Regions from separate parts of the Ralstonia sp. 22111 genome, predicted to be linked through region 1. Evidence: predicted binding sites of a transcription regulator. Region 1 holds the regulator's gene; each other region holds the start of a gene.
The links. The regulator FNR, encoded in region 1, switches genes on or off when oxygen is low (the NO sensors DNR and NnrR bind a similar motif). The targets are predictions, from matches to a motif close to TTGATNNNNATCAA.
Positions count from the first base shown of each region.

Region 2: ACTJK4_RS11860 (ribonucleoside triphosphate reductase) is a predicted target of FNR. The motif match lies at 2,407-2,420, and genes of this name have one in related genera.
Region 3: ACTJK4_RS18165 (DUF2249 domain-containing protein) is a predicted target of FNR. The motif match lies at 2,567-2,580, and genes of this name have one in related genera.

Region 1 is NZ_JBQEPR010000005.1:218,141-222,333, forward strand. It holds gene ccoP (cytochrome-c oxidase, cbb3-type subunit III) at 1-8, shown strand, start outside; gene ccoG (cytochrome c oxidase accessory protein CcoG) at 5-1,468, shown strand; gene ACTJK4_RS15075 (FixH family protein) at 1,495-1,722, shown strand; gene ACTJK4_RS15080 (hypothetical protein) at 1,719-1,973, shown strand; gene fnr (fumarate/nitrate reduction transcriptional regulator Fnr) at 1,995-2,723, opposite strand; gene ACTJK4_RS15090 (sulfite exporter TauE/SafE family protein) at 2,901-3,644, shown strand; gene scpB (SMC-Scp complex subunit ScpB) at 4,129-4,193, shown strand, end outside.
Region 2 is NZ_JBQEPR010000004.1:40,325-44,517, reverse strand. It holds gene murI (glutamate racemase) at 1-320, shown strand, start outside; gene ACTJK4_RS11870 (dicarboxylate/amino acid:cation symporter) at 379-1,656, opposite strand; gene ACTJK4_RS11865 (DHCW motif cupin fold protein) at 2,028-2,369, shown strand; gene ACTJK4_RS11860 (ribonucleoside triphosphate reductase) at 2,506-4,193, shown strand, end outside.
Region 3 is NZ_JBQEPR010000007.1:97,766-101,958, reverse strand. It holds gene ACTJK4_RS18170 (nitric-oxide reductase large subunit) at 1-2,164, opposite strand, end outside; gene ACTJK4_RS18165 (DUF2249 domain-containing protein) at 2,197-2,487, opposite strand; gene nirK (copper-containing nitrite reductase) at 2,759-4,193, shown strand, end outside.

The DNA of each region.
Region 1 (4,193 bases):
CGCAATGAGCGACAAAGAACCAGCCTGGCGTCCGATGACGCCCGCCACCGCGGCGGCGGGCGCCGAAGACGCACCCACCGAGCAGATGCTCTATGAGGTCCGGCGCAAGATTTATCCGCGCGCCGTGACCGGCGCCTTTGCGCGTTGGCGAGTCTGGCTGGTTCTGGCCACGCAAGCCATCTTTTATGGCCTGCCGTGGTTCCAGTGGAACGGTCGCCAAGCGGTGCTGTTCGACCTAGGCGCACGCAAGTTTTACCTTTTTGGGCTCGTGTTGTGGCCGCAGGATGTCATCTATCTGACGTTGCTGCTGGTGCTGTCGGCGCTGGCGCTGTTTCTATTTACGGCGGTGGCGGGGCGCCTCTTTTGCGGCTATGCCTGTCCGCAGACGGTCTACACCGAGATTTTCATGTGGATCGAGCGGCATATCGAAGGAGATCGCTTCGCGCGCATCCGCCTCGACGGTGAGCGTTGGAGCCTGCGCAAGTTCCGCCTGAAGGCCGCAAAGCATTCGGCCTGGATCCTCATTGCGCTCTGGACGGGCTTCACCTTCGTCGGTTTCTTCACGCCGATCCGCGATCTGGGCATGGAGACCTGGACGCTGTCTCTCGGCCCCTGGCAGACATTCTGGATGCTGTTCTACGCATTTGCGACGTGGGGCAACGCCGGTTTCATGCGCGAGCAAGTCTGCCGCTACATGTGTCCCTACGCTCGTTTCCAGAGCGTGATGGTCGATCCCGATACCTACGTCGTGACGTATGACACGCAGCGCGGCGAGCCGCGCGGCAGCCGCTCGCGCAACGCCGATTTCGAAGCTCAGGGTCTGGGTGCGTGCGTCGACTGCAGCATCTGCGTGCAGGTGTGCCCCACCGGCATCGATATCCGCCAAGGGCTGCAATACGAATGCATCGGTTGCGGTGCTTGCATTGACGCCTGTGACCAGGTCATGGACAAGATGCGCTACCCGCGGGGTCTGATCCGGTACACGTCGGAACGCGCGATGCTTGATCGGCTCAGCCCGAAGGAAGCCCGGCGACATCTGCTGCGCCCGCGCGTGCTGATCTATACGGGGATCATGCTGGTGCTCGTCACGGGGTTCATCGTGGCGTTGGCCATGCGGCAGCCGCTCAAGGTTGACGTGATTCGTGATCGTGGCGCACTGGCGCGTGAAGTGGACGGCGGCAAGATCGAGAACGTTTATCGCCTGCAACTGATGAACGCGTCCGAGCACCCCATGCGCGTGACCATCACCGCAGAGGGCATGCCGGAACTGGACGTGCAGGGCGGTCAGGGCGAGTCCACCACACTGGAGCTCCCGCCGGCGGCTAACCGGCTGCTGCCAGTGCGCGTGCGCCGGCCGGCTGACGATGCCGCCCCCGGCTCGCACAAAATCCGTTTCGTCATCCATGCAGACAGCGGTAGCGACAGCCTTGTACTGCGCGAACCGTCGAGCTTCATCGTGCCGCGCTGATGCGGCATCCCCAACAGGAGGCAACGATGCACGCAACGCAATCTTCCGCACAGGCCCGTCCGTGGTGGCGCGAGCCTTGGCCGTGGCTGCTGATGGCAGGGCCGTTCGTCGCCATGATCGGCTGTGGCGTGACCATCTGGCTGGCAATGTCGCATCCCGATGCTGTCATTCACGACAACGTCGTACGGCGCGGTTTGGTCGTCGAAAAGACGGCTGGCGCACCGGCGCATGCCATTCACACGGAGGCCCGATGAAGCGTCGACTGCTGATGTGGATTCTGTGGCCGGCATTTCTGTCGGCTGCCCTGGCTGAGCTGGTGGTCTTCGCGGTGGTAGACCCCGCCGACCTGCGCTTTTTCGGCGAACAGATCACGGTGTCGGCCCAGGCCGTCTACACCGTGTCGTTCTTTGTGTTCTGGTTGTTGTGCGGATTGTCGAGCGCGCTGACGCTCTATGTGTCGCCTGGCATTGGCAAGCTGGAAGCGCATGAGCACCCGCTGGTCTGAGCGGGCGCCATGGACGGCAGCTTAGGCCGCCTGACCGCTCATGACCTGGCGCAGGCCGGCCAGGTCGATCAGCTTGACGTGGCGTTGGCGGATCTGGATGAGACCTGCTTCGGCAAAGCGCGAGAACAGGCGGCTGACCGTTTCGAGCTTCAGGCCAAGATAGCTGCCGAGTTCTTCGCGGCTCATGCGCAGGACAAACTCGGTCGACGAATATCCGCGCTGGGCCGAACGCTTCGACAGGTTGAGCAGGAAGGCTGCGAGACGCTCCTCCGCACGCATGGAGCCCAGCGTGAGCAGCATCAGATGATCCTGCGAAATCTCCTTGCTCATGATGCGCAGGAACTGATGCTGCAGCGAAGGCAGCCGGCGCGAAAGGTGCTGCAACTCGTCGTAGCGCACCACGCAGACTTCGGTATCTTCAAGCGCGGTGGCGTCCGACACGTGGCGCATATCGCCAATGCCATCAAGCCCGACGATTTCACCCGGCAGGTGGAAACCCGTGATCTGATGCCGGCCGTCTTCAAGCGTCAGATGGGTTTTGAGCGTGCCGAAACGAATGCCGTACACCGCCTCCAGCGGCTCACCCAAAGAATAGAGCGATTGCCCCTTCTTAATGCGGATGCGCTCGCCGACCAAATCGTCCATCTTGCGCACGTCGTCCGAGTTCATCCCCACCGGCAGGCAGATTTGCCCGAGTACACAGGTGGAGCAACGCGAGGCTTGGTCGGTAAGTGCGATTCGAGTGAGCACGGGCGGGGGCGAATTTCGGGAAAGTGAAATGAGTAATTCTTGTTGTACAGCACCAGCTTATTATAACGGCGACCTTCTTGTCCTCGGACATTTCCGATGGGGCAAAACGCGTCAATTAGGCTTAGTTCGCAACAGTAAAACGAAAACCTTGGTCCATATCAAAAGAGCGTCAGAAAGATGAGTGCCGCGGCGCTTCTGAGCGTTTTCCTGATTGCATTGCTCGGCGGTGTGCATTGTCTGGCGATGTGCAGCGGTATCGCACTCGCGGCCGAACGTGGCGCTGTGGCGGTGCGGATCGTGTCCCGTCGCCGGCTCTGGTTTGAACAGGTCGTCATGCATGCCGGCCGGCTGTCCACCTATGCGTTGCTGGGCGCAATCATGGGTGCGATGGGCGCGACCGTCTGGCGCCAGCAATGGCTGCCGATTCAACGCGGCTTGTTTGCTTTCGCTAGCGCATTGCTGGTCGCCTATGGGGTTTTACTGCTTGTGCGTTCCGCTGGAGATGCGTGGCGGAGTGTGTGGCTTGAGCGCTTGCTTGGCCGCGTGGCAGGTGGCCTGTCTCGAGGGGCTGCCACGCTGGGCGGTAGGCTGCAGCGTCAGCCGCCGCTGCTGCGCCGCTATCTCACGGGTATGGCCTGGGGGCTGGTGCCGTGTGGCATGGTCTACGGCGCATTGGCTGTGGCGTTGTTGGCAGGCAACGCCGCCTCCGGCGCCGTGGTCATGCTCGCCTTTGGTGCCGGTACGCTGCCGAACCTGCTGATGATGTCTGGTCTGGCTGGGTGGCTGCGCGGGCTGTCGCGCCAGCGATGGGCGCGGGGCGCGGCCGGCATCGCCATCGCCGGGTTTGGGGTCTGGGGACTGGCTCACGCAATCTGGTTGCCAGAGATGCTTAACGCACACGGATTCTGTCTGGTGCTGTAGGCGTTCAGGCAGCCGAAAATTGCCAATCGCCCCATGATGGGAGGCTAGGACATCTTCCCGGTTGCGGCGCCGCTGGAAATTGCCCTACAATCAACCACAATTCGATTCGCCACCCGCGCAAATCAACAATCCTAAGCGCGGCGCCAAGCGATGCCATCCAGCGGTAGAGTCCCCTGGACAGTCGATTCGGGCGGGCTGCCGTTCTTCTTGGCAGTCGTCCGGTGCAGTATCCGTCCCCATGGCGGCGGAAGAAATTGCCCTTGTGGTGCCTGACCGGCACCGGATCAACTCGCTCCTCCGGCCCTACTTCGCGGGCATAGCCACTGCGTTTCGGTGCAGGGTCCAATTGAATTAATTGGTCTTCGCGCGCCGGGCCCGGGCGGGCAACAGCATTCAGAAATGCCGCGTGCTTCGCGGTGGGACGACAAACCTCAAGCGTGACGGCGACTGGCCGCGCGCGAGCAATGACGAGCCGCTCAACCCGATGAATACCCAAGAGGCGAAGATCGTCCTCGAAACCGCGCTGATCTGCGCGCAGGACCCGTTGCG
Region 2 (4,193 bases), on a different contig from region 1:
CAAACGCCGACACGTTGGTGCTCGGCTGCACGCACTACCCGTTTCTGGAAGACGCCATCCGCGAGATCGCGGGCGATCGTCTGACGTTGATCGACACCGGCCACGCCGTCGCGCGCCATCTGGGCCGCACGCTCGCGGCGGCGGGATTGCAGGCAGCGGGCCCAGCCGCATCGCCCCGCTTCATGAGCACCGGCGACGTGCTTCCGCTGCAAGCCATGGTGGCTGCATTGCTCGGAGAGGCACCGATGGCACAGCGTGTCGACATCGGCGATGCGCCCCTGAGCCCGGCCGTGGCATCGCTCGCTTCTCAACCGGAATAACGCCGCTCAGATACAACAACGCCGCCCTGAAAGGCGGCGCTGTCGTCTTGGCTTAAAGTCAGCCGACCTGCGGCTGCACTGCGGGTTCTGCGGTCTCTTCCACCGCCTCCTCTTCAGCCGGCTCATACTTCGCCACCACGGCCGTGGCCAGGCTGTTGCCGATCACGTTGGTGGCCGTGCGGCCCATGTCGAAGAACTGGTCGATGCCGATGATCAGCAGCAGACCGGCTTCGGGCAGATGGAACATCGGCAGCGTGGCTGCCACCACCACCAGCGAGGCACGCGCCACACCGGCCATGCCCTTGCTCGTGAGCATCAGGACCAGCAGCAGCGTCAGTTGCTGCGTGAAGCCCATCTCGATGTTGTAGGCCTGCGCGATGAACAGCACCGCAAACGCCTGGTACATCATCGAGCCATCGAGGTTAAACGAATAACCCAGCGGCAGCACGAAGCTCGAAATGCGCTTGGGCACGCCAAATCGGTCAAGCGCCTCGATCGTCTTCGGGTAAGCGGATTCGCTGCTCGCCGTGGCGAACGCCAGCAGCGTCGGCTCACGAATCAGCCCCAGCAGACGGCCCAGCGAACGGCCCAGCAGCACGTAGCCGACAAAGAACAGGATCGCCCACAGCAGCGCAAGGCCCAGGTAGAACTCGCCGATCAGCTTGCCGTAGGTCCACAGCACGCCCACGCCTTCCACCGTGATGGCAGCGGCCATGGCAGCAAACACGCCCAGTGGGGCGAAGCGCATCACGTAGTCGGTAATGCGGAACATCAGCTTGGTCAGCTCTTCCAGGCCACGGCCGATCACGCTGTCCATCGGGTTCTTCATCGTCGACAGCGCGGCGCCGAAGAACAGCGAGAACACCAGGATCTGCAGGATCTCGTTGGTGGCCATGGCCTCCACGATGCTGCGCGGGAACACGTGCGTGATGAAGGCCTTGAGGGTGAAGTCACCGGTCTTCAGGCCCGACGTGGCCGACACATCCGGCAGCGCCAGGTTCATGTGCACACCCGGCTGGAAGAAGTTGACCAGCAGCATGCCCAGCGCAAGCGACGTGGCCGACGCGCACACAAACCAGATCATCGCGCGCAGGCCCACGCGGCCCACCGAACGGCCGCCGCTCATGCTCGCCAGGCCGGTCACCAGGGTCGAGAACACCAGCGGTGCAATGATCATCTTGATCATGCGCAGGAAGATGTCGGTGATGATGCTGAAGTACGAAGCGATGTCCTTGGCCGCCGCAGCGTCCTTGGCATATTCGTGGCAACCCCAGCCGACGGCAATGCCCAGCAGCATTGCCAGCCCGATATGGGAGGTCAGACGTTTGGTGTTCAAGACTTTCTCCAAGGAATATCGTGGCCGGAGGGACGGCGCGCGACAGACGCGGATCTCATGGGGCCAAGGGCTGGCCCAACTTCGTCACGCTTTGTAAAAAGCGACGATATTAGAGAAGCGCATGGCGATCGTTATGTCGATGTTGCATGGCACCATGCAATTTCTGCATACATTGATATGGCGCCGTTGACGCCTTGCTGCGATGCCGCACGGGCAGTGGAACGAGCCCCTCCGAAGCGGATTATTGAGCCGCACGCAATGCCGTCACGGCGTACCAACAAGCGCCGCTTCAAGCACATGAAATGCGACGCATGGACCACGTAAGCCGCTGATACCATCATGGGCTTACGTCACCTACCCGGAGTCCCGCGATGAAAATGGCGCCCTTCGCCTTTGGCACGACCGACTGGTCCGCCGTTGAACCTACCGAGCACACCGGCGAGACCGGCATGGCGATCTGGCGCACCCGTTACTTCGGGGACGAGTCAAACCGCATCCGTGTACGCATGGTCGAGTACACCCCCGGCTACTTGGCTGACCATTGGTGCAAGAAGGGCCACATCCTGTTCTGCCTGGATGGCGAATTGGAAACCACGCTGGAAGACGGCCGCAAGTTCACCCTCACGCCGGGCATGAGCTATCAGGTGGGCGACGACGCTGAAGCCCATCAGTCCTACACCAAGAACGGCGCCAGGCTGTTCATCGTCGACTGACAGCGACACGACCATTCTGCGTCGCAAATGGCCCCGGTTGACCGGGGTCAAGCGATTTAAAAATCAAGGTCTTTAGGGCTCACCGACCACAATATGTAGTGCTAGTCTGACTCCATACCACTAGATGGAGTACCTCATGACGGGCACACAGGTCACCAGGCAAGTCACCAAGCGCGACGGTTCATTGGCCCCGTTTGACGCGCAAAAGATCCGCCAGGCCATCGCGGCAGCCGGACAGGCCACCGGCGAATTCGACACCGTCGAAGCGCAGCGCCTGACCACGGGCGTGCTCGAGCATCTCGCCTCGCTCCCCAGCCCCGGTATCGAAATCATCCAGAACTGCGTGGAAGAGGTGCTGGTCGACGCCGGCTATTGGCGCACCGCGCGTGCCTACATCGTCTACCGCGAGCAGCACGCCCGGCTGCGTTCGCTCAAGCACACGCTGGTCGATGTCGAGAGCACGATGGACGAATACCTCGAGCAGCGCGACTGGCGGGTCAATGCCAACGCCAATCAGGGGTACAGCCTGGGCGGCCTGATCCTCAACGTGGCAGGCAAGGTCACGGCCAACTACTGGCTTTCGCATGTCTACAGCCCAGAGGCGGGCGCAGCGCATCGCGAGGGCGACCTCCACATCCACGATCTCGACATGCTGTCGGGCTACTGCGCAGGGTGGTCGTTACGGCAGTTGCTGACGGAGGGATTCAACGGCGTGCCGGGCAAGGTGGAAGCGACGCCGCCGCGGCATATGTCCGCAGCCATCGGGCAGATCGTCAACTTTCTCGGCACGCTGCAGAACGAATGGGCCGGCGCGCAGGCGTTCAGTTCGTTCGATACGTACATGGCGCCGTTCATCCGCCGCGATGCGATGTCGTATGCGGCGGTCAAGCAGTCCATGCAGGAGCTGATCTACAACCTGAACGTGCCCAGCCGCTGGGGCACGCAGACGCCGTTCACCAACCTCACGTTCGACTGGACGTGCCCGGCGGACCTGCGCGAGCAGGTTCCGTACATCGGCGGCGAAGAGATGCCCTTCACCTACGGCGACCTCCAGCCCGAGATGGACATGATCAACCGCGCGTACATCGAGGTCATGATGGCCGGCGATGCAAAGGACCGCGCGTTCACGTTTCCGATTCCCACGTACAACATCACGCCAGACTTCGACTGGGAGCACCCCAACACCACGCTGCTGTTCGAGATGACGGCACGCTACGGGCTGCCCTACTTCCAGAACTTCCTCAATTCCGATCTCGAGCCGCACATGGTGCGCTCGATGTGCTGCCGCTTGCAGCTTGACCTGCGCGAACTGCTCAAGCGCGGCAACGGGTTGTTTGGGTCGGCCGAGCAGACCGGTTCCATCGGGGTGGTGACGGTGAACTGCGCGCGATTGGGACACCTCTACGCGGGCGATGAGGCGGCGCTGCTGGCGCGGCTCGATACGCTGCTCGCACTCGGCCGCGACGTGCTGGAAGTCAAACGCAAGTTCGTCCAGCGGTTGATCGACCAGGGGCTGTATCCGTACACGCGGCGCTACCTGGGCACGCTGCGCAACCACTTCAGCACGCTCGGCGTGAACGGCATCAACGAGATGGTGCGCAACTTCACGCACGATGCCGACGACATCACTACGCCATTCGGCCACGCCATGGCGGTGCGCCTGCTCGACCACGTGCGTCAGCGCATGACGGAATTCCAGGAGGCGACGGGGCATCTGTACAACCTCGAGGCCACGCCGGCAGAGGGCACGACTTACCGCTTCGCCCGTGAAGACCGCAAGCGCTGGCCAAACATCCTGCAGGCCGGCACGACCGCCCAGCCGTA
Region 3 (4,193 bases), on a different contig from region 1:
TGTCACCCGGCACGCGCAGCCAGACCAGCGTTTCCATCACTTTCGAGTGCACCACCTCCGGCGAACGGGCGTACCACATGCCCTTGGTGACGCTGGCCCAGGCCTGGTAGATACCGGCCGGCAGCAGCGACATGAACACCATCATGGCCAAGCCGATATTCAGGCCCCAGAACGCGGGCTTGAGCAGGCGGTCGGCATGCAGGCTGCGGGCATACAGGCCGCGCAGGCAGAACAACATCAGGCCGATACCGAGCATGCCGTACACCCCGAACAGTGCGGCGTGCCCGTGGGCGGCCGTCATGTTCAGACCTTGTACGTAGTACAGCGAAGCCGGCGGGTTGATGGCAAAGCCGAGCAGGCCGGCGCCGACGGTGTTCCAGAAGCCTACGGCCACGAAGCACAGCACGGGCCACTTGTAGGCGTTGAGCCACGGCGTGCCTTGCGTGCGGCGATAGTTCTGCAGCGCTTCGAGCCCGATCAGCGTAAGCGGCACCACTTCCAGCGCAGAGAACACCGCACCCACCGAGATGATCGACGTGGGCGTACCCGTGAAGTACAGGTGATGCAGCGTGCCCAGAATGCCGCCGAACAGGAACACGATCGTCTCGGCCACGATGGCGCGGTTGGCGCTGCTGGCGCGAATCAGGCCCAGGCGCGTGAAGATGAGCGCGATGACGGCGGTGGCGAACACTTCAAAGAAGCCCTCCACCCACAGGTGGACGAGCCACCAGCGCCAGTACTCGATCATCGAATAGTGCGTGTGTTGGCCCCACACCAGCGAGGTCGAATAGAAGCCGCCGATGCACGTGGCCGACAGGAACACCATGGCGATCAGTCCGCGCGATTCCGACGGCGTCTTCAGTGCCGGCCACAGTGCGCGGCCCAGCAGCACGACCCAGAACAGCAGGCCGACGAACAGCAAGATTTGCCACACGCGGCCCATGCTGGTGTATTCCAGCCCCTGGTTACCGACCCAGAAACCGAAGTCCGCACCACGATGTTGCAGCGTGCCGAGCCAGCCGGTGGCGATGGAGCCCACCACGATAAAGATCAGCGCCCAGAACAGCAGGTCAACGCCCAGCTTCTGGAACTTCGGTTCACGGCCCGACAGCAGCGGCGCAATGTAGAGGCCCGTGGCCAGCCACGCCGTGGCAATCCACAGCACGCCAAGCTGCGTGTGCACGGTCCGGCTGATCACGTACGGCAGCACCTGCGCCAGCGGAATCCCGAAGAACGATTCACCTTCCACCGCATAGTGCGCGGTGATGGCGCCCATGCCGATCTGCACCAGCATCAGGCCGATCACGGCAAAGAAGTACTTGCGCGTGGCCTTCATCGACGGCGTGGCAACCACGTTGAGGAACGGATCGGCCGGCAGCGGCGCAGCCTCCTCTTCGTGCTTGCTGCTGCCGTGCAGCCACAGCATGGCGGCAATACCGCCCAGCAGCAGCACGATGCTGACCATCGACCACATGGCGGCACCGCCGGTCATGGTGTTGCCCACCAGGGGTTCATGCGGCCAGTTGCTCGTATACGAGATGTCGGTCTCGCCCGGGCGGTCGGCCGCAGCGGCCCACGACGTCCAGAAGAAGAATGCCGCCAGGGCTTCGCGGTCGGCCGCTTCCGGCAGCACGCCGGTAGCCATGGCGTATTGATCACGCAGCGTTGCGAGCGACGGATCGGTGCCGAACAGGGCCTCGAAGTGCTGCGCCACGCCGCGGATGGCCTCTGCGCGCTCACGCGACACGGTCAGGATGTCGCGATTTGCGTCGTACGTATTGCGGCGCATTTCCTCCTTCACGCTGGCGTCGACGGCGGCTTGCTGCACCGTCGTCAACGGCGCGTCGGTATCGAACTGCTGATGCGCGCGGATGGCTTGCAGCGCCGTGGCTTCACGGTGCAGCCAATCGGCAGACCAGTCAGGCGCCACGTAGCTGCCGTGGCCCCAGACGGTGCCAAGCTGCTGGCCCCCGGCTGCCAGCCAGGCCTCTTGCCCGCGCTGGATCTGTTCGCCGGTGAAGAGCACCTCGCCCACAGAAGTGACGACGGCATGCGGGATCGGCGGCGCTGCCAGATAGATCTGCCGGCCCAGATAGCCCAATGCCCCGAACGACAGGATGAAGATCAGGCCGAGCCACCGCCACAGCCTTTGGTTGTTTTTCATGACAAGGTTCCTTGCAGGATGCAATCGGAAATTCAGGCGCCACCACCGCAACCACCACAGCAGTGGCCGGCGCTGGCCGCAGACGCCACCTTGGTGATGGCGACGCGCCACGTGGCGGGGCCGCGCTCAAGGTAGTCCCAGGAAAACTGGCCCGGGCGCTCCACTTGAAACTGCGACTGCAGCGGGCGCGGATCGTGATCGTTGATCAGCTCCAGGCTCTGGCCGATGCCGAGTTCCCCGAAGGCGGAGAAGATCAGCGGATGGCGCTCGCGCGGCGCCAGCACGCGGAGGTCGAGCTGGATGGTGGAGGCGGACTGTGTCATGGGGATTCCCTCTGTGGGTGTCGCATCAAAAGATGCATTAAGGATGCAACTATATTAGTGAGCGGAATCTCTGCCGTTATTGATGTATATCAGATGCTTGTTTTATGGGTATCTTGATGTGGCAAATCACGCCACGACTGGGCTTGCGTGCCACGCGGTGCGGTGGAAGTGCCGGTCGGGGCCGGTTTTCGTTTGCGCTGTATCAAAGCCCTAATGGCCGCCGGGGCCTAACGTGGAGCGGACGACACCAGACCGATACACGGGGGAAAAAATGAGCCGTCTTCACACCGTCCGCAGCCTGATGCGCGCGGGCTTGATTTCTGTGGTGCTGGGCGCACTGCTTGCGGGCACTGCAGCCCGCGCCGCGAGCGCCAAATTGCCCGGTGACTTCGGACCGCCACGCGGCGAGCCGATCCACGCCGTCCTCACGAGCCCGCCGCTTGTGCCACAGCCGGTCCACCGGAACTATCCAGCCAAGGTCATCGTGGAGCTGGAAGTGGTCGAGAAGGAAATGCAGATCTCCGAAGGCGTCAGCTACACCTTCTGGACGTTCGGCGGCACCGTTCCCGGCAGCTTCATCCGCGTGCGGCAGGGCGACACGGTGGAGTTCCACCTCAAGAACCACCCGAGCAGCAAGATGCCGCACAACATCGACCTGCACGGCGTGACCGGACCGGGCGGCGGCGCTGCATCGAGCTTCACCGCACCGGGCCATGAATCGCAGTTCACCTTCAAGGCGCTCAACGAGGGCATCTACGTCTACCACTGCGCCACCGCGCCCGTGGGCATGCATATCGCCAACGGCATGTACGGCCTGATCCTGGTCGAGCCGCCCGAAGGCCTGCCCAAGGTGGATCACGAGTACTACGTCATGCAGGGCGATTTCTACACCGCCGGCAAGTACCGCGAGAAGGGCCTGCAGCCGTTCGACATGGAGAAGGCCATTGACGAACGCCCGAGCTACGTCCTGTTCAACGGTGCCGAAGGTGCGCTCACCGGTGACAAGGCGCTGCACGCCAAGGTGGGTGAAACGGTGCGCATCTTTGTTGGCAACGGCGGGCCGAACCTGGTCTCAAGCTTCCACGTGATCGGCGCCATCTTCGACCAGGTGCGCTACGAGGGCGGCACCAACGTGCAGAAGAACGTGCAGACCACGTTGATCCCGGCGGGTGGTGCGGCGGTTGTGAAGTTCACCGCGCGCGTGCCCGGCAGCTATGTGCTGGTCGACCACTCGATCTTCCGCGCCTTCAACAAGGGCGCCATGGCGATCCTCAAGGTGGATGGCCCGGAGAACAAGCTCGTCTACTCTGGCAAGGAGCTGGATTCGGTGTACCTGGGCGATCGTGCGGCACCCAATATGAGCGCTGTCACGAAGGCGACCCAGGCATCGGTAAGCGGCACGCTGACCGTGCAGGATCAGGTGCAGGCAGGCCGCGCGCTGTTTGCGGGTACCTGCTCGGTGTGCCACCAGGGCAATGGCGCCGGCTTGCCGGGCGTGTTCCCGCCGCTGGCCAAGTCGGATTTCCTGGCGGCAGATCCGAAGCGCGCCATGAACATCGTGTTGCATGGCCTGAACGGCAAGATCAAGGTCAACGGACAGGAATATGACTCCGTCATGCCGCCGATGACGCAGCTCAATGACGACGAGGTCGCCAACATCCTGACCTACGTACTCAACAGCTGGGACAACCCCGGCGGCCGCGTGA